Regions from separate parts of the Kitasatospora sp. NPDC051705 genome, predicted to be linked through region 2. Evidence: riboswitches for the same ligand, from Rfam matches in the RefSeq annotation. Region 2 holds a riboswitch; each other region holds the start of a gene.
What was found. Region 2 has a riboswitch for cyclic di-AMP ahead of ACIA8Q_RS22335 (peptidoglycan DD-metalloendopeptidase family protein). Riboswitches for the same ligand answer to the same signal wherever they lie in the genome.
Positions count from the first base shown of each region.

Region 1 (3,477 bases), on a different contig from region 2:
CCTACAGCATGCTGGAGAACGGCGGCCACAACTTCGAGACGTGGAGCGCGCTGCTGCCCTCCTCGCTCGAGTGGCTGTCCCAGCACCTCAAGGTGCCCAACCAGACCGTCTGAGCCCCGGTCCGACCGGCCCAGGCCCGAGCCCGGCCCAGGCCCGAGCCCGGCCCAGGCCCGACCGACCCCTGACCGTAACGGCTCCGGACCGCAGCGGCCCCCGGCCGGACCGCCCGGACCGATCGGTCAGGCCACCCGCTCCAGGGTCCCGGTGTGCAGCTCGCCCACCCGGCCGCCCTCGCCCTCGAATGTCCAGAAGGCGCGGACCGTCAGCCTGCCGAGGTCCATCACGTGGCTGACGGTGATCCCGCTCTGCTCCGTCCAGCTGACGAAGTAGATCTCCGGCGCCACCTCGGCGACGTGCAGCCGCACGTCCTCCCACTGGCCCGCGGACTCGCCGAGGCCCTCCCAGCGCAGCCGCGTGCCGTCGGCCGAGTAGGCGTTGCGGAAGGCCGCGCCGTTGTCGGCCCGGAAGAGGTAGGTGCGGCCGGCGAAGGCGGGCAAGGGCGCGGTCATGGTGGGGCGGTACCTCGTTCCCGGTGGGGTGCGCACGGGTGGTCCGTGGGGTCTTGTGCACTGCGGAAGATGTCGGACCTCCAATTTATCCGACCGGGCGAGCCCGGCGGGTGCAGTTGTGCCGGGCGCGGCCGGGGGAGTCGGCCGCGCCGGAGGGCGCACCGGGCGGGCGCCCGCCGGACGTCCCTCGGCGGCACCGGCGAGCCGTCCTCCGGTCGCCGGGCGCCGGCGGCGCAGGCCGGGAGCCGGGTGGACGCCCGGCTCGGCCGAGGGGATGATCAACTCGACCGCCACGCAGCGTCGTTGATCGACACCACTGTGAGCTGCGCGACAACCCGCCCGGCAGAGTTGTCCGTTCACGGACGGTCTGCCTAGCCTGCAACGGCCGTCCGCCACGCGGACCCCGCCGCCGGGACGCCGAGTCCCGTCCACCCGCCGGCGGGCAACCGAGGACCACAGTGGACGGGAGCGGGGGAACCAAGGTCAGCGCCCGGCCCGCACGCTCTCCCGCGTGCGGGTCGCGGCTAGGGGTGAAGCCGCTCCCACCGGCGGCCGGGCAACTGCAGCCCGAACCCGACAGCTCACCTCGCAGGCGTCGCAGAGGACACCCCATGCACCAGCCTGCCCTCCGGCGCCGCACGCCGCGCCACGCCCGCCCGGCCCACCGGGGCCGCTTCGCCGCCCTCGCCGCCACCGGGGCGGTCGCCGTCAGCGGTGCCGGTCTGCTGGGCCTCCCGGCGACCGTCGCCGCCCACGCCGCCACCACCCCGACCGTCACCCAGGACCGGCTGGCCCCCGCGACGATGGTCGCCAACAAGGCCGCCACCGCCTCGCTGACCGTCCACTCCTCGGCCTGCGTCACCGCGAAGACGGTGGGTGTGGGCGTGCGCGACGCGCGCGGCACCAACCTGGACTTCCCCGGCAACCTCTCCAACGTGCAGATCTGCCCGAGCGGGCTGTCCTTCACCAGCGGTGCCCGCGCGCTGCCGGCCGGGACGTACAGCCAGTTCGGCTTCTGGCAGGACCTCGGCGGCGCCTGGCACAACCTGCCCTCGCAGCAGCTGGTGGTCTCCGGCACGGCGACCCCGACCCCGGCTCCCACCGCCACCCCGACGCCGTCCCCCACCAGCGCCCCCGGTGCCACGGCGAGCCCCTCGGCGGGCACCCCGGCCTCCCCGGTCGCGGGCAAGGCGCTGACCTGGTCCGACGAGTTCAACAGCTCGATCACCTGGGGCTCGCGCTGGGTCGGTGACAAGAGCACCGCCTACAGGTACGGGAACCACAACCCGGACGACAACAAGCTCGACCTGCTGAACAAGAACAACGTCAGCGTCGCCAACGGGGTCGCCACCTTCACGGCCGCGCCGAGCGGCACCACCCTGGAGAACGGCAAGCAGGCCTGGAACGCGGGCTTCCTGACCACCGAGGGCTCCAGCGAGGGCTTCCAGGTCAAGACCGGCGACTACGCCGAGACCCGGGTCAAGCTGCCGTCCGGTTCCGGTGCCTGGCCGGCCCTGTGGACCTGGAAGAACGGCAACGGGGAGATCGACTCCTTCGAGTACCACCCCGACAACCCGAACCTGCTGGAGCTGACCAACCACGTCAACCCCGGCAACGCCAAGTACTACACCGACGCCGGTGCCGTCGCGAAGGACCAGTGGGTGACGATCGGCACCTACTACGGCGCCAACTCGGTCGACTGGTACGTCAACGGCGTCAAGGTCTTCTCGGACGGCAAGGGCGTCGGCGCCAACTGGTCGGCGTACCTGATCCTCAACCTCTCGGTGTGCGCGGGGCAGTACCACCCGGCGCCGCAGGGGACCACGCCGCTCAGCATGGCCGCGGACTACGTCCGGGTCTACCGCTGACGCGTGAGCCGTCGGGTCCAGCCGCTCGGGCCCGACGGCTCACGTGATCACCGCCGGCAGCCCGTTCCCGGCTGCTGACGCCCGAGCGCCCGGGGCCGACCACTCGGCCCCGGGCGCTCGGGCGTACCGGCTCAGTCGTTGGTCGTCTCGACCACCCTGATCTCGAACGGCTTCCGGTTGTTGGTCTCGTCCTTGTCGTCCGCGCCGCGCACCGCGACCCAGCCGCCCTGGAGGGTGCCGAGCGGGAGGTCGGGGGAGAGGCGGACCGGGACGAGCGCGGTCGCGCTGCGCCCCGACTTCAGCCCCGCGGGGAAGACGCAGCGCACCCGGTGGCCGTTCTGGAACACCTCGCAGTCCTCGGGGAAGAACGGCTCCTCGGGGGTGACCCCCTCCGGCAGGGTGACCACGACGGTGAACGGCGAGGCGGTGGTGTCGGGGCCGCCGTTCCCGACGAATGCGTGGATCGTCGTGCTGCCACCGGGCGGAGCGGGGTCCGGGTCGATCCGGACCACCTCCAGGTCGGAGTTCGAGGGCTTGACCAGGGCCGCGCCGACGTCCACCACCGGCCGCGGCTCGGGGCGGCGCAGCGCCCAGGACGGCCCGGCGGCCAGCACCGCCACCGCGCAACCCGCCGCCACCACGGCGACCAGCCCGGCCCCACCGACCCCGCCGGATCCCCGACGCCCCGTGCTCCTGCGTTCCATCGCGACTCACCCGTGCCCTTGCGCTCCGGCGGCCCGCGCCGTCGCGCGCCGCGCCCGCACCCAGGGTGGCGGGGCGGCCGCCGGGGGCCCGGACAACCCGCCAGCCGTTCGCCTGGACGGGCGCACCGGTGCACCGGAAGTCGGCTCGTCGGACCTCCGGCGCACCGGGGGCCGTCCGGCCTGCGGCGCATCCGGGGTCAGGCCGGCCTCCGGCGCACCGGGAGAGGGGCTGAGCCCGTTCAGGGAGCCAGGACCTGCCCCAGCCGGGCCGCGATGTGGTGCATCACCGGGACGAGCGCGGAGGCGCCGGCCTGCTCCTCCAGCGCGCGGATCCGG
Region 1 is NZ_JBITCO010000002.1:282,581-286,057, forward strand. It holds gene ACIA8Q_RS03870 (alpha/beta hydrolase-fold protein) at 1-113, shown strand, start outside; gene ACIA8Q_RS03875 (MoaF-related domain-containing protein) at 240-569, opposite strand; cyclic di-AMP (ydaO/yuaA leader) riboswitch at 1,014-1,172, shown strand; gene ACIA8Q_RS03880 (hypothetical protein) at 1,181-2,437, shown strand; gene ACIA8Q_RS03885 (hypothetical protein) at 2,569-3,141, opposite strand; gene ACIA8Q_RS03890 (IclR family transcriptional regulator) at 3,381-3,477, opposite strand, start outside.
Region 1: it holds a riboswitch for cyclic di-AMP, as region 2 does, so the genes downstream of both, ACIA8Q_RS03880 (hypothetical protein) here and ACIA8Q_RS22335 (peptidoglycan DD-metalloendopeptidase family protein) in region 2, are expected to answer to the same signal.

Region 2 (3,477 bases):
CCGGCGCGCGCCGAGAACGTGAGCATCAGCACGGTGATCGGGACCAGGGCGAGGCCGGAGACCAGCGGGGAGAAGCCCGAGACGATCTGCAGCTGCACGACCAGCAGGAAGAACACCCCGCTGAACGCCGCGTAGACGCACAGGGTGACCAGGTTCACGGCGGTGAACAGCCGGGAGGAGAAGAGGCCGAGCGGCAGCATCGGCTCGGCGGCGCGGCGTTCGACCGTGAGGAAGGCCGCGCCGAGCACCAGCCCGACCGCTCCGGCGAACCAGACCGCGGGGGAGAGGCCCTCCCCGGCGGCGGTCAACGCGTAGGTGAGCGCACCGAGGGCGAGCGCGGCGAGCAGCGCACCGAGGACGTCGAAGCGACCGGTGGCGCTCTCGTCCCGGCTCTCCGGGACGTGCCGGGCGCCGACCGCGACGACGGCGGCCGCCAGCGGCAGGTTGAGCAGGAAGATCCACCGCCAGCCGGGGCCGTCCACCAGCCAGCCGCCGAGGAACGGGCCGACCGCCGCCGACACGCCGCCGAGCCCCGACCACAGGCCGACCGCCGCCGAGCGGTCCTCCGGGTGGAAGACGGCCTGCAGCATGGCGAGCGAACCGGGGGTGAGCAGCGCGCCGCCGATGCCCTGCACGGCGCGGGCCGCGACCAGCACCTGGATGGTGGGGGCGGCGGCGCAGGCCGCCGAGGCGGCGGCGAACCAGACCACCCCGATCAGGAACACCCGGCGCCGGCCGTACCGGTCGCCGAGCGCGCCGCCGAGCAGGATCAGCCCGGCGAGCGTCAGCAGATAGGCGTTCAGGGTCCATTGCAGGGAGGCGAGGGAGGCACCGAGGTCGGTGCCGATCCGGGGCAGCGCGACGTTCACCACGGTGCCGTCGAGCATCGCCATGCTGGAGCCGAGCACGGTTGCCAGGAGTACCCAGCGTCCCTGCGCGGTGCCCAGGCGCAGGGTGCCGGCCGCGGAGGTGGCCACGGCCCGATCCTGCGCCCCGCGGGGCCCGCGTGACAAGGGTCACCGGGGGGTGTGTCGACGGTGTGCGGTGCGTGAGCGAACGGTCGCGCAGCGGTGGCGGGATCGGCGCAGCGTCGTGGATCAGTGGCGCCGGGTGAATGGATTGTGCACGCACGGTGCAGCCGATCATTCGGAGTGTCACGGCCTCGGCGGGGATGGTTGTCCGTTCAAGAGATCGACATTGCTTCACCCGGACGGATGGGTTTTAGTTCAGCGACCGCCCGGCCAGTCCGGACGGATCCGCCGGGTGGAACGCCGAATCCTGCCGCTGCCCGGTGGTTCGAACTGAACTCTGTACGGCAGGAGCGGGGGACCCACAGGTAAGTCGCCGGACCGGGATCGGCACGCGCTTCGCGTACCGGATCCCAGGGCCGGCTTGGGGTGAAGCCGCGCATGCGGCCGGGCAACTCCAGCCCGAACCCGACAGCTCACCTCGCAGGCGTCGGAGAGGAAACTTCCATGCCTGCTCAGGCTCGTCGTATCGCCCTGCCCCGCGCCGCCCGCATCGGCATCGCCACCGCGGTCACCGGGGTCTCCTTCGCCCTTCCGCTCGTGGCCGCCGTGAGCGCCCAGGCGCACACCGCCCCGGCCGCCCCGGCCGCGCAGAGCTCCACCTGGACCGACGCCACCAGCGTCGACGCCAAGCCGGCCGCCCCGGCCGCCGCTCCCGTCACCGCCCCGGCCCAGGCCGAGAGCTACCGCGTCGTCAGCGGTGACACCCTGTCGAAGATCGCCGACGCCAAGCACGTCGACGGTGGCTGGCAGGCGCTGTACGAGCACAACCGCTCGGTCGTCGGCGGCAACCCGAACCTGATCTTCCCGGGTCAGCACCTCTCGATCGCCGGCCACGCCGCGCCGTCCGCGGACGCCGCCCCGGCGAAGCCCGCCGCCCCGGCCGCCCCGGCCAAGCCCGCCGCCCCGGCCAAGCCGAAGGCCCAGGTGCAGGCCAAGACCGAGGCCGCCAAGCCGTCCGCCCCGGTCCAGACCCAGGTGCAGACCGCCGCCCCGAAGCCGGCCGCCGCCGTCACCGCCGCCCCGGCCGCCGCCAGCACCTCGGGCTTCGTCGCCCCGCTGGCCAACCCGAAGCTGGGCACCGCCTACGGCGTGGCCGGTTCGATGTGGGCCTCCGGCCACCACACCGGCCAGGACTTCGTCGCCTCCACCGGCACCCCGCTGCGCGCCGTCGCCAACGGCGTCGTGGTGAAGGCCGGCAACGGTGGCGCCTACGGCAACGAGGTCGAGATCAAGCTCGCCGACGGCCACTACGCCGAGTACGCGCACCTCTCCTCGATCGGCGTGTCGATCGGTCAGACCGTCACCGTCGGCCAGCAGATCGGCCTCTCCGGTGCGACCGGCAACGTGACCGGCCCGCACCTGCACTTCGAGATCCGCACCGGCTCCGAGTACGGCTCGGACATCGACCCGGTCGCCTACCTGCGGGCGCACGGCGTCGCTCTCTGACCCTGACGGGTCGAGGGCCCGGTCCCGCCGGACGGGCCCTTCGGGACTACCGCTGATGCGGGGCGAAACGATCCTCCGGGATGGTCATGTCGGGTGACCGCTCGACCGGGTGATCGCCGCAACGGCGGACATGGGCGCGGGACACGCCCAGGCCGGCCCGGCTCGCGAGACCTCCCTCGCGAGCCGGGCCGGCCGCTGCCGTTTCCGCCGCCGTTCCCGGGGGCGTTCCCGGTGCGTCTCCGCTTCCGGCGCCGGCGCGCGCAACGGGCGGACGGCGCCGGGGGTGTGACGTCGGCCCCGGGGGCGTCCGCCGCCTGCCGCCTGTCGGCTGCCGTTCGCCGGGTGCCGTTCGCCGGGCTGCGGGTTCAGAGCCGGTGGACGGGCAGGCCCTGCTCCGCGGCGTTCAGCAGCTCGTGCACCCGCTGGCCGAACTCCTCGGTGTCGGCGACGGGTTCGGGGAAGACCAGGCGGACGTCGCGGTGGCCGTGCGGGTGGTCCAGGCGCAGCACCAGGCCGTGCCGGTCCAGGGCGAGCGGCCGGACGTCCGGCCGCCCGGCGAGCAGCGCCGGGTCGAGCAGCCGGGTGAGGACGGCGACGGCGTCCGCGTGGTCGTCGGCGAGGTGGGTGAGCAGTGCGGCCTCGTACCGGGCCAGCGGGTCGGGCGCGGCGTGGGCGAGGTCGGCGGCGGTGAGGGCGCCGGTGCCGTACGGGGTGGACAGGACGGCGTGGGCGACGTCCACGCGCAGGTGGACGCTGATGCCGTCGTCGGCGAGGTGGGCCAGGTGCAGCCGGCCGGCCAGGGTGAGGCGGGCGCGGATCCGGTCGCGGACGGCGACGGGGGAGACGTCGGTGACGTCGAGCACGACCGCGAGGCCGTCGGTCTCGCGCGCGGCGGCGGTGGAGAGCGGGGAGCCGAGCGGGGCGCGCAGGCGCAGCCGGGAGCCGTGGACGGAGACCGGGGTGTCCAGGTCGTGGTGCTCGCCGAGGGCGCGGACGGTGA
Region 2 is NZ_JBITCO010000018.1:35,458-38,934, forward strand. It holds gene ACIA8Q_RS22330 (MFS transporter) at 1-977, opposite strand, end outside; cyclic di-AMP (ydaO/yuaA leader) riboswitch at 1,290-1,473, shown strand; gene ACIA8Q_RS22335 (peptidoglycan DD-metalloendopeptidase family protein) at 1,476-2,477, shown strand; gene ACIA8Q_RS22340 (DUF2470 domain-containing protein) at 2,843-3,477, opposite strand, start outside.

Region 3 (3,477 bases), on a different contig from region 2:
GCAGCCGACTGCAGGCCCGACCGGCCGATGTCCTACGATCTCCGGCATGAGCACCGCAGCCATCCCGGGCGCGCCACTGCCCGTCCGCACTCCAGGCTCCCGTGCGCGGGGGCGCCACCGCCGTCCCGAGCGCCCCGAGATTCCGACCGGCGCCCCGGCCCTGGTGCTGGCCGTGCCCGCGACCGCAGGGCCCGAGTCCCGCTCGGTCGTCGAGGAACTGCTGTCGATCGTCCGCAGCGAGCAGGCCGGCGTCCGCACCGCGGTCGGCTACCTCCCCGGTGGGAACACCGAGGCCGACGACAGCGAGGACCGCACCGTCGCCGAGCTCCTGGCCATGGCCGCCGAGGCCGGCCTGCCGGTGCCCGTCGTGGTCCCGCTGGTCCCCGGCCCGCACGGCTTCCTGACCGAACTCCACGCCCTCGCAGCGGAGTACGGCGCGTCCGTCACCGACGTGCTCGGCCCGCACCCGCTGCTCGCCGAGGCCGTCCACGTGCGCCTGTCCGAGGCCGGGCTGGCCCGCGCCGACCGGGCCAGGCTGTTCGCCATCGCGACCGCCGCGGACGGCGTGGTCCTGACCACCGTCGGCGGCGAGGAGGCCGCCGCGGCGGCCGGCATCACCGGCGTACTGCTGGCGGCCCGGCTGGCCGTCCCGGTCATCCCCGCCGCGCTCGACGTGCCCGGCTCGGTGGCCGCGGCCGTCAACCACCTCAAGGAGACCGGCTCCCTGCGCCCCGCGCTGGCCCCGCTGGTGATCGGCCCGGAGGCCGACTCCGAGCTGCTCGCGACGGCCGCCGAGGAGACGGGCTGCCCGTCCGCCGCTCCGCTGGGCGCCTACCCGACGGTCGGCCAGCTGATCGCCTCGACCTACCTGGCCGCGCTGCCGGCGCCCTCCCCGGAGGAGCTGGCCCAGGCCGAGGCGGAGGCCGCCGCGGAGGCCGCTGAGGGCACCCACGGCGCCCACGCCGCCGCCGGGGGGCCCGAGGAGTAGTAGCGGGACACCACGCGCACCGAAGGGCCCGGAACGGCTTCGTTCCGGGCCCTTCCGGCTTGCCCCGTACGGGAGTTAAGGCGTGAATAGGCGTGATGTCCGTTCTGTTGATGTTTGATCGGTTCTGCCCGGGGCGCGGGCCGGCGGCCGGGAATCGGCCGCGCCTCCCGCATCGCGGACGCGCCCGATCGCACCCCGACGCGTCGTCAGCCGTTTCCTGAGGAACGGCCAGTTGTGCGCACCCGTGGCGCCGTTGCGGGAAAACGATCATTTCGGATCATGACGGACAGCGGAAACGATCATTCTCGCCAAACCGTGATGCGCATCACAGTGTTTGCGGTTTGAACTTAAGTCTGCTTAACGTGCTCCCCGTTCGTGACCACACGGACCCAGTTCATCCGCAACGCCGAGTCCTGCCGTCGGATGCCCTGGCAGCGCGAAAACGCACCACGGCAGGAGCGGGGGACCCACAGGTAAGTCGCCCCGGACTGTTCCCAGGAACGGTTCAGGGCTAGGGGTGAAGCCGCGTCCACAGCGCGGCCGGGCAACTCCAGCCCGAATCCGACAGCTCACCTCGCAGGCGTGGGAGAGGACCACGTCTTCATGCTGCCCACCAACGGCACCCGTCTGTCCAGCCGCACCCGCCGCGTCATCGCCGCCATCGGCGTCGCGGGCGTCGGCCTCACGATCCCCTGCCTCACCACCGGCACCGCCTCCGCCGCCTCCGTCGCGACCTGGGACAAGGTCGCCCAGTGCGAGAGCAGCGGCAACTGGAGCATCAACACCGGCAACGGCTTCTACGGCGGCCTGCAGTTCACCTCCAGCACCTGGGCCGCCTTCGGCGGCACCGCGTACGCCCCGCAGGCCAACCTGGCCACCAAGGACCAGCAGATCGCCGTCGCCGAGAAGGTCCTCGCCTCGCAGGGCCCCGGCGCCTGGCCGGTCTGCTCGGTCCAGGCCGGCCTGACCAAGGGCGGCGCCCCGGCCGCCGTCGACACCTCCGCGGGCTCCACCGCCGGTGCTACGGCCGCCAAGCCCGCCCCGGCCGCCAAGCCCGCGCAGACCCCCGCCCCGGCCACCAAGCCGGCCGCGCCGGCCCAGGAGCAGACCTCCGGCGACTCCGCCAAGAGCACCTGGACCCAGAAGCACCAGGAGCAGACCCAGGGCGGCGCCCAGGCCGAGAGCGACGACTACACCGTCGTGGCCGGCGACTGGCTGTCCTCCATCGCCGACAAGCACAACATCGACGGCGGCTGGCAGCGGCTCTACGAGCTCAACCGCGGCACCCTGACCGACGGCCCGAACACCATCTACCCGGGCCAGCACCTGTCCTTCAAGGACGCCGGCCACGGCCGGCAGGCGGCCACCGCGACCAAGTCCGGCTCCGACTTCAGCTGGTTCGACCGTTCGAAGAAGTCCGGCCAGACCACCGACGGCGGTGCCGTGAACGCCAAGCCGGCCGCGCAGACCCAGGCCCCGGCCGCCCAGGCCCCGGCCCAGGCCGCCACCGGCAGCATGGCCGCCGCGGTCTCCTTCGCCGAGTCGAAGGTCGGCCAGGCCTACGTCTACGGCGGCACCGGCAACGGCGGCTGGGACTGCTCCGGCCTGACCCAGGCCGCGCTGCGCGCCGCGGGCGTCTCCATCCCGCGCGTGGCCGCGGACCAGGCCGCCGCCAGCACCCACGTCTCGCTGGACAACCTGCAGCCGGGCGACCTGCTGTTCTGGTCCAACAACGGCCAGGACTCCGGCGTCTACCACGTCGCGATCTACGTCGGCGGCGGCAAGTACGTCGAGGCCGCCAACCCGAGCTCGGGCGTGCGCGAGCAGACCGTCGCCAACTGGGCCCCGGACTTCGCCGGCCGGGTCTGAGGCACACCGGCGGGCCACGGGCGGCACGGCACAGCCGACGGCTGACGGCGAACAGCTGACGGCGAACAGCTGACGGCGAACAGCTGACAGATTTCAGATTTCAGATTTCAGCCGACAGATTTCATCATCTGAAACCCGTCATCTGTCACCCGCCCCCGTCGCCCGCCACACGGAACCCCCGGGGGAGAGCCCGATCGCTCTCCCCCGGGGGTTCCGGCGTACCCGCCCTCCGCCGGCCGAAGGTCATGGTCAAAGCCGGCCACACCGGGCATGCTGCTGCTCTGCACCCGAGGAGGAGCCACCATGGCCCAGGTCACCGTCACACTCGACGCCAACCTCGCGATCGACGCGATGCTGCTCTCCGGCACCAAGAACCCGCAGGACGCCGTCGAACTGGTCCTGCGGGACTACCTGGCCCGCGGCCGCCGCACCGGGACCCGGACCGGCGACCCCGCCGGCGACCGGCGGCTCACCCGCAGCCGCCCCACCGACCAGCAGGGCTGACCCGCCCCACCCGCCGCCGTCCGCGCCACCCCCGCACACGGCACACGGCACACGGCACCCATGCGAAACGGGCCCCGGGGAGCGGTCGCTCCCCGGGGCCCGTCGGCCGTCCACGG
Region 3 is NZ_JBITCO010000002.1:512,522-515,998, reverse strand. It holds gene ACIA8Q_RS04805 (hypothetical protein) at 47-988, shown strand; cyclic di-AMP (ydaO/yuaA leader) riboswitch at 1,383-1,584, shown strand; gene ACIA8Q_RS04800 (transglycosylase family protein) at 1,571-2,857, shown strand; gene ACIA8Q_RS04795 (hypothetical protein) at 3,161-3,361, shown strand.
Region 3: it holds a riboswitch for cyclic di-AMP, as region 2 does, so the genes downstream of both, ACIA8Q_RS04800 (transglycosylase family protein) here and ACIA8Q_RS22335 (peptidoglycan DD-metalloendopeptidase family protein) in region 2, are expected to answer to the same signal.

Region 4 (3,477 bases), on a different contig from region 2:
GCTGCTGGTGGACCACCAGCGGGCGGCCCGGCGGCTGAACGCCAAGCGGCAGGAGCGGCTGCACGCCGAGGCCGAGTGGCAGGGCGAGGTCGCGGCCGGGCTGCTGCGCCGGGCCGACCTGGTGACCTGGCCCCGGCTGTACGCGCTGCTGCTGCACGCGTACGAGGTGGACGTCGCGGACCCGGCGGCGGTGCGGGCCTGGCTGGACGGCTTCCGGGAGCTGGCGGAGGAGGAGCGGCTGGCGGCGATCGCCGCGCTGGTCCCGACCGGCTGGCTGGACGAGCTGGACGAGCAGGGCTGGGGGCCGGCCCGGGTGCTGTCGGTCGGCATGGCGACGGACGGCGCGCGCCGGCTGCTGGAGCAGGGTCTGATGCGGCGCAGCTACCGCAACCTGGCGGAGCTGACCGCCGCGGGCCGGCCGATGCCGGACGAACTGTCCGGGGGCTTCGGGGAGTTCGAGGAGGCTGCGGCGCAGGCCGCGCTCGACCTGTGCGGCGAGTGGACCGTCCCGGGGCTGGCGCGGCTGCTTCTGGAGGAGTTCCCGGACCTCGCACCGGAGCCGGGGCAGGAGGAGATCGACGCCTACCTGGCGGGGCTGCCGCAGGAGTAGCCGCCCGCGGGGCGACGTGCCGGAGCCCCGGCCGCACGCGTGCGGCCGGGGCTCCGGTCCGTTCGGGTCCGCCGCGGTCGGCGGGGGCCGGTGGGGGCGCCGGCTCAGGGGGTGAGGCCGCGCTGCTCCAGCCAGGTCTCCGGGTCGACCGGGGCGCCGCCGCCGGGGCGGACCTCCAGGTGCAGGTGGGGGCCGGTGACGTTGCCGGTGGCGCCGACCTTGCCGATCTGCTGGCCGGAGGTGACCTTGCCGGAGCCCTTGATGATCGAGGAGAGGTGGCAGTACCAGATCTCGGTGCCGTCGGGCAGGGTCTCGACGATCCGGTAGCCGTACGAACCGGACCAGCCGGCCGAGGTGATGGTGCCCTGGCCGACCGCGAAGACCGGGGTCCCGGTGTCGGCGGCGAAGTCCAGACCGGTGTGCAGGTGGGCCCAGTAGCGGGCGCTCTGGCCGTAGTGGGCGGAGAGGTTGTAGTCCTTCACCGGCAGGGTGAGGGCGGCGGCCTTGGCCCGCTCGGCCTCCTCGGCGGCCCGCTTGGCCTCGGCCTCCTTGGCGGCGGCCTTGGCCTCGGCCTCCTTGGCGGCCTGGACGCGGGCGCCCTCCTCGGCGGCGGTGCGCTGGCTGTCGGCCTGCTGCTGGATCCGGGCGGCGAGCGCGAGCCCGGGGTCGGCGGAGAGGGCGACCGGGGTCTCGTCGGGGGCCTCGACGGCGGGCGCGGCAGCCGGGGTGGCGGAGGCGAAGCCGGTGGCGCCCAGGGTGGCCGCGACGGCGGTGACGCCGAGCAGCGGGGAGGCTCCGCGGGTCTGACGCGGCATCCGGTGCCGGTTGGCGTCGGCTTCCGGGGCGGGGTGCTCCAGGTCGGCCATGCCGGGGTGGTCGAGGAGCCGGGTACCGGCTGCGGGGCCGGCCGGGTGTGCCGGGGTGTGCGTCGACGCCACGGAGGCGCGCTCCTTTCCTTCCTTCGCGCCTACCGGGTTAGCTGACGGGTTCGGAGCAGGAAGGTCTCCTACGGCCGGGCCTGGGCCCCGCCGATTCACCCCAAGGAACGTGGTTCCCCGGCTCCCTGGCCTGCCCGGAGGCCGGCCGGCGGGATTAGGCGACGGCGCACGGTGCCGTCTGGGTACGGCGTTGACGACCGCGCTGCGTTATCAAACGTTAATCCTAGGGCGCCCCGATTCCAAGCCGTCCGCCCGGGACGACCGCAGATGACCAGGGCGCCCTGGTAGGTGATGGCGGGTTTTGTCCCCATTGACCGGCATTGAGCCGCTCGACGTGATCGAACGTCAGCGAACGACCCCCCATCTGAGTACGCCTACTCATGTGCGGACCGATCACCCCGCCGCATCCTGACGCCATGAACGCACCGATGCAGTCCCGCACCACGGCCGCGTACTACATCCAGGCCGTGCTCTCCTTCGCGCTGTCCGGCGGAGCCCTCGCCGTCGGGATCGCCTACCTGCCGGTCGGCGGCTGGACCCGCGCCTTCCTGGCGATCGGGCTCCTCTACACCGTCACCTCGTCCTTCACGCTCGCCAAGGTGGTCCGGGACCGGCAGGAGACCAACGAGATCGTCACCCGGGTGGACCAGGCCCGGCTGGAGAAGCTGCTCAGCGAGCACGACCCGTTCAAGGTCGACGGGGTCTGAGCGGGCACCGCGGGACCCCGGGGGCGGACGGCACCGAGGGCTTGACGGCTAAGGCTATTAGCCTTAGCTTTATGGCTATCGGCAGACGCCGACGACCCGCAGCGGCGGTCCCAGGAGGCCCACCATGAACGCCACCAGCGCCACCAGCACCCAGTACCTCGACGTCCCCGGCGGGCGCATCGCCTACGACGACACCCGGCAGGGCGACGGCGCCCCCGTCGTCCTGCTCCCCGGGATGCTCGACACCCGCGCCGCCTACCGGCACCTGCACCCGCTGCTGACCGCCGCCGGCCACCGCGTCATCACCATGGACCTGCGCGGCTTCGGCGAGTCGTCGATCGTCTGGGACGACTACTCACCCGCCGCCATCGCCACCGACGTCCTGGCCCTGCTGAACCACCTCGGCATCGAACGCGCCGTGCTCGTCGGCAACTCCTACACCGGCGCGACCGTCGTCAAGGTCGCCGGTGACGCCCCGCAGCGGGTCGCCGGGATCGCCCTTATCGACGCCTTCGTCGAGAACCCCCCGGCCAACGCCCTCATGCGCGGCGTCGTCCGCGCGATGGGCGCCCTGATCGTCCACTGGCCGGCCTTCTGGGGCTTCTACCACCGCAAGCTCGCCTTCCCCGGTGCCAGGCCCGCCGACTTCGACGCCTACGTCGACGGACTCGTCGCCGCCATGCGCACCCCGGGCCGCCGGACGGCCACCCGCGGACACGTCTCCGGCGACTCCGCGCCGATCGGCTGGACCGCCGCCGTCCGCTGCCCCGCGCTCGTCGTCATGGGCGGCAAGGACCCCGACTTCCCCGACCCGGAGGCCGTCGCCGACCGGCAGACCGCGGCGCTCGGCGCCCGGAAGGTCATGATCGAGGGATCCGGCCACTACCCGATGGCCGACGCCCCGGAGGCCACCGCCGGCGCCCTGCTGCCCTTCCTCGCCGAGCTCGCCTGACGCCTGACGCCCGGCCCCGGCCGCGGGCCCGCTCGCCCGAGCCCGGTCCGCCCCGCCGCGCCCGGGCCCGCCCCGGTCGTCCGCACCGCCCGCCCGCCCGTCCGCCCGTCCACGGAGAGACCGCACCATGCCCCGAGTAGGACTGACCCCCGACCAGGTCGTCGGCCACGCCCTCGCCCTCATCGACGAACAGGGCTCCGAAGCCCTCACCCTGGCCGCCGTCGCGGCCCGGGCCGGGGTCGCCACCCCCTCGCTCTACAAGCACGTCAG
Region 4 is NZ_JBITCO010000046.1:8,953-12,429, reverse strand. It holds gene ACIA8Q_RS32800 (hypothetical protein) at 1-610, shown strand, start outside; gene ACIA8Q_RS32795 (M23 family metallopeptidase) at 715-1,548, opposite strand; cyclic di-AMP (ydaO/yuaA leader) riboswitch at 1,561-1,719, opposite strand; gene ACIA8Q_RS32790 (YiaA/YiaB family inner membrane protein) at 1,965-2,255, shown strand; gene ACIA8Q_RS32785 (alpha/beta hydrolase) at 2,380-3,207, shown strand; gene ACIA8Q_RS32780 (TetR-like C-terminal domain-containing protein) at 3,335-3,477, shown strand, end outside.
Region 4: it holds a riboswitch for cyclic di-AMP, as region 2 does, so the genes downstream of both, ACIA8Q_RS32795 (M23 family metallopeptidase) here and ACIA8Q_RS22335 (peptidoglycan DD-metalloendopeptidase family protein) in region 2, are expected to answer to the same signal.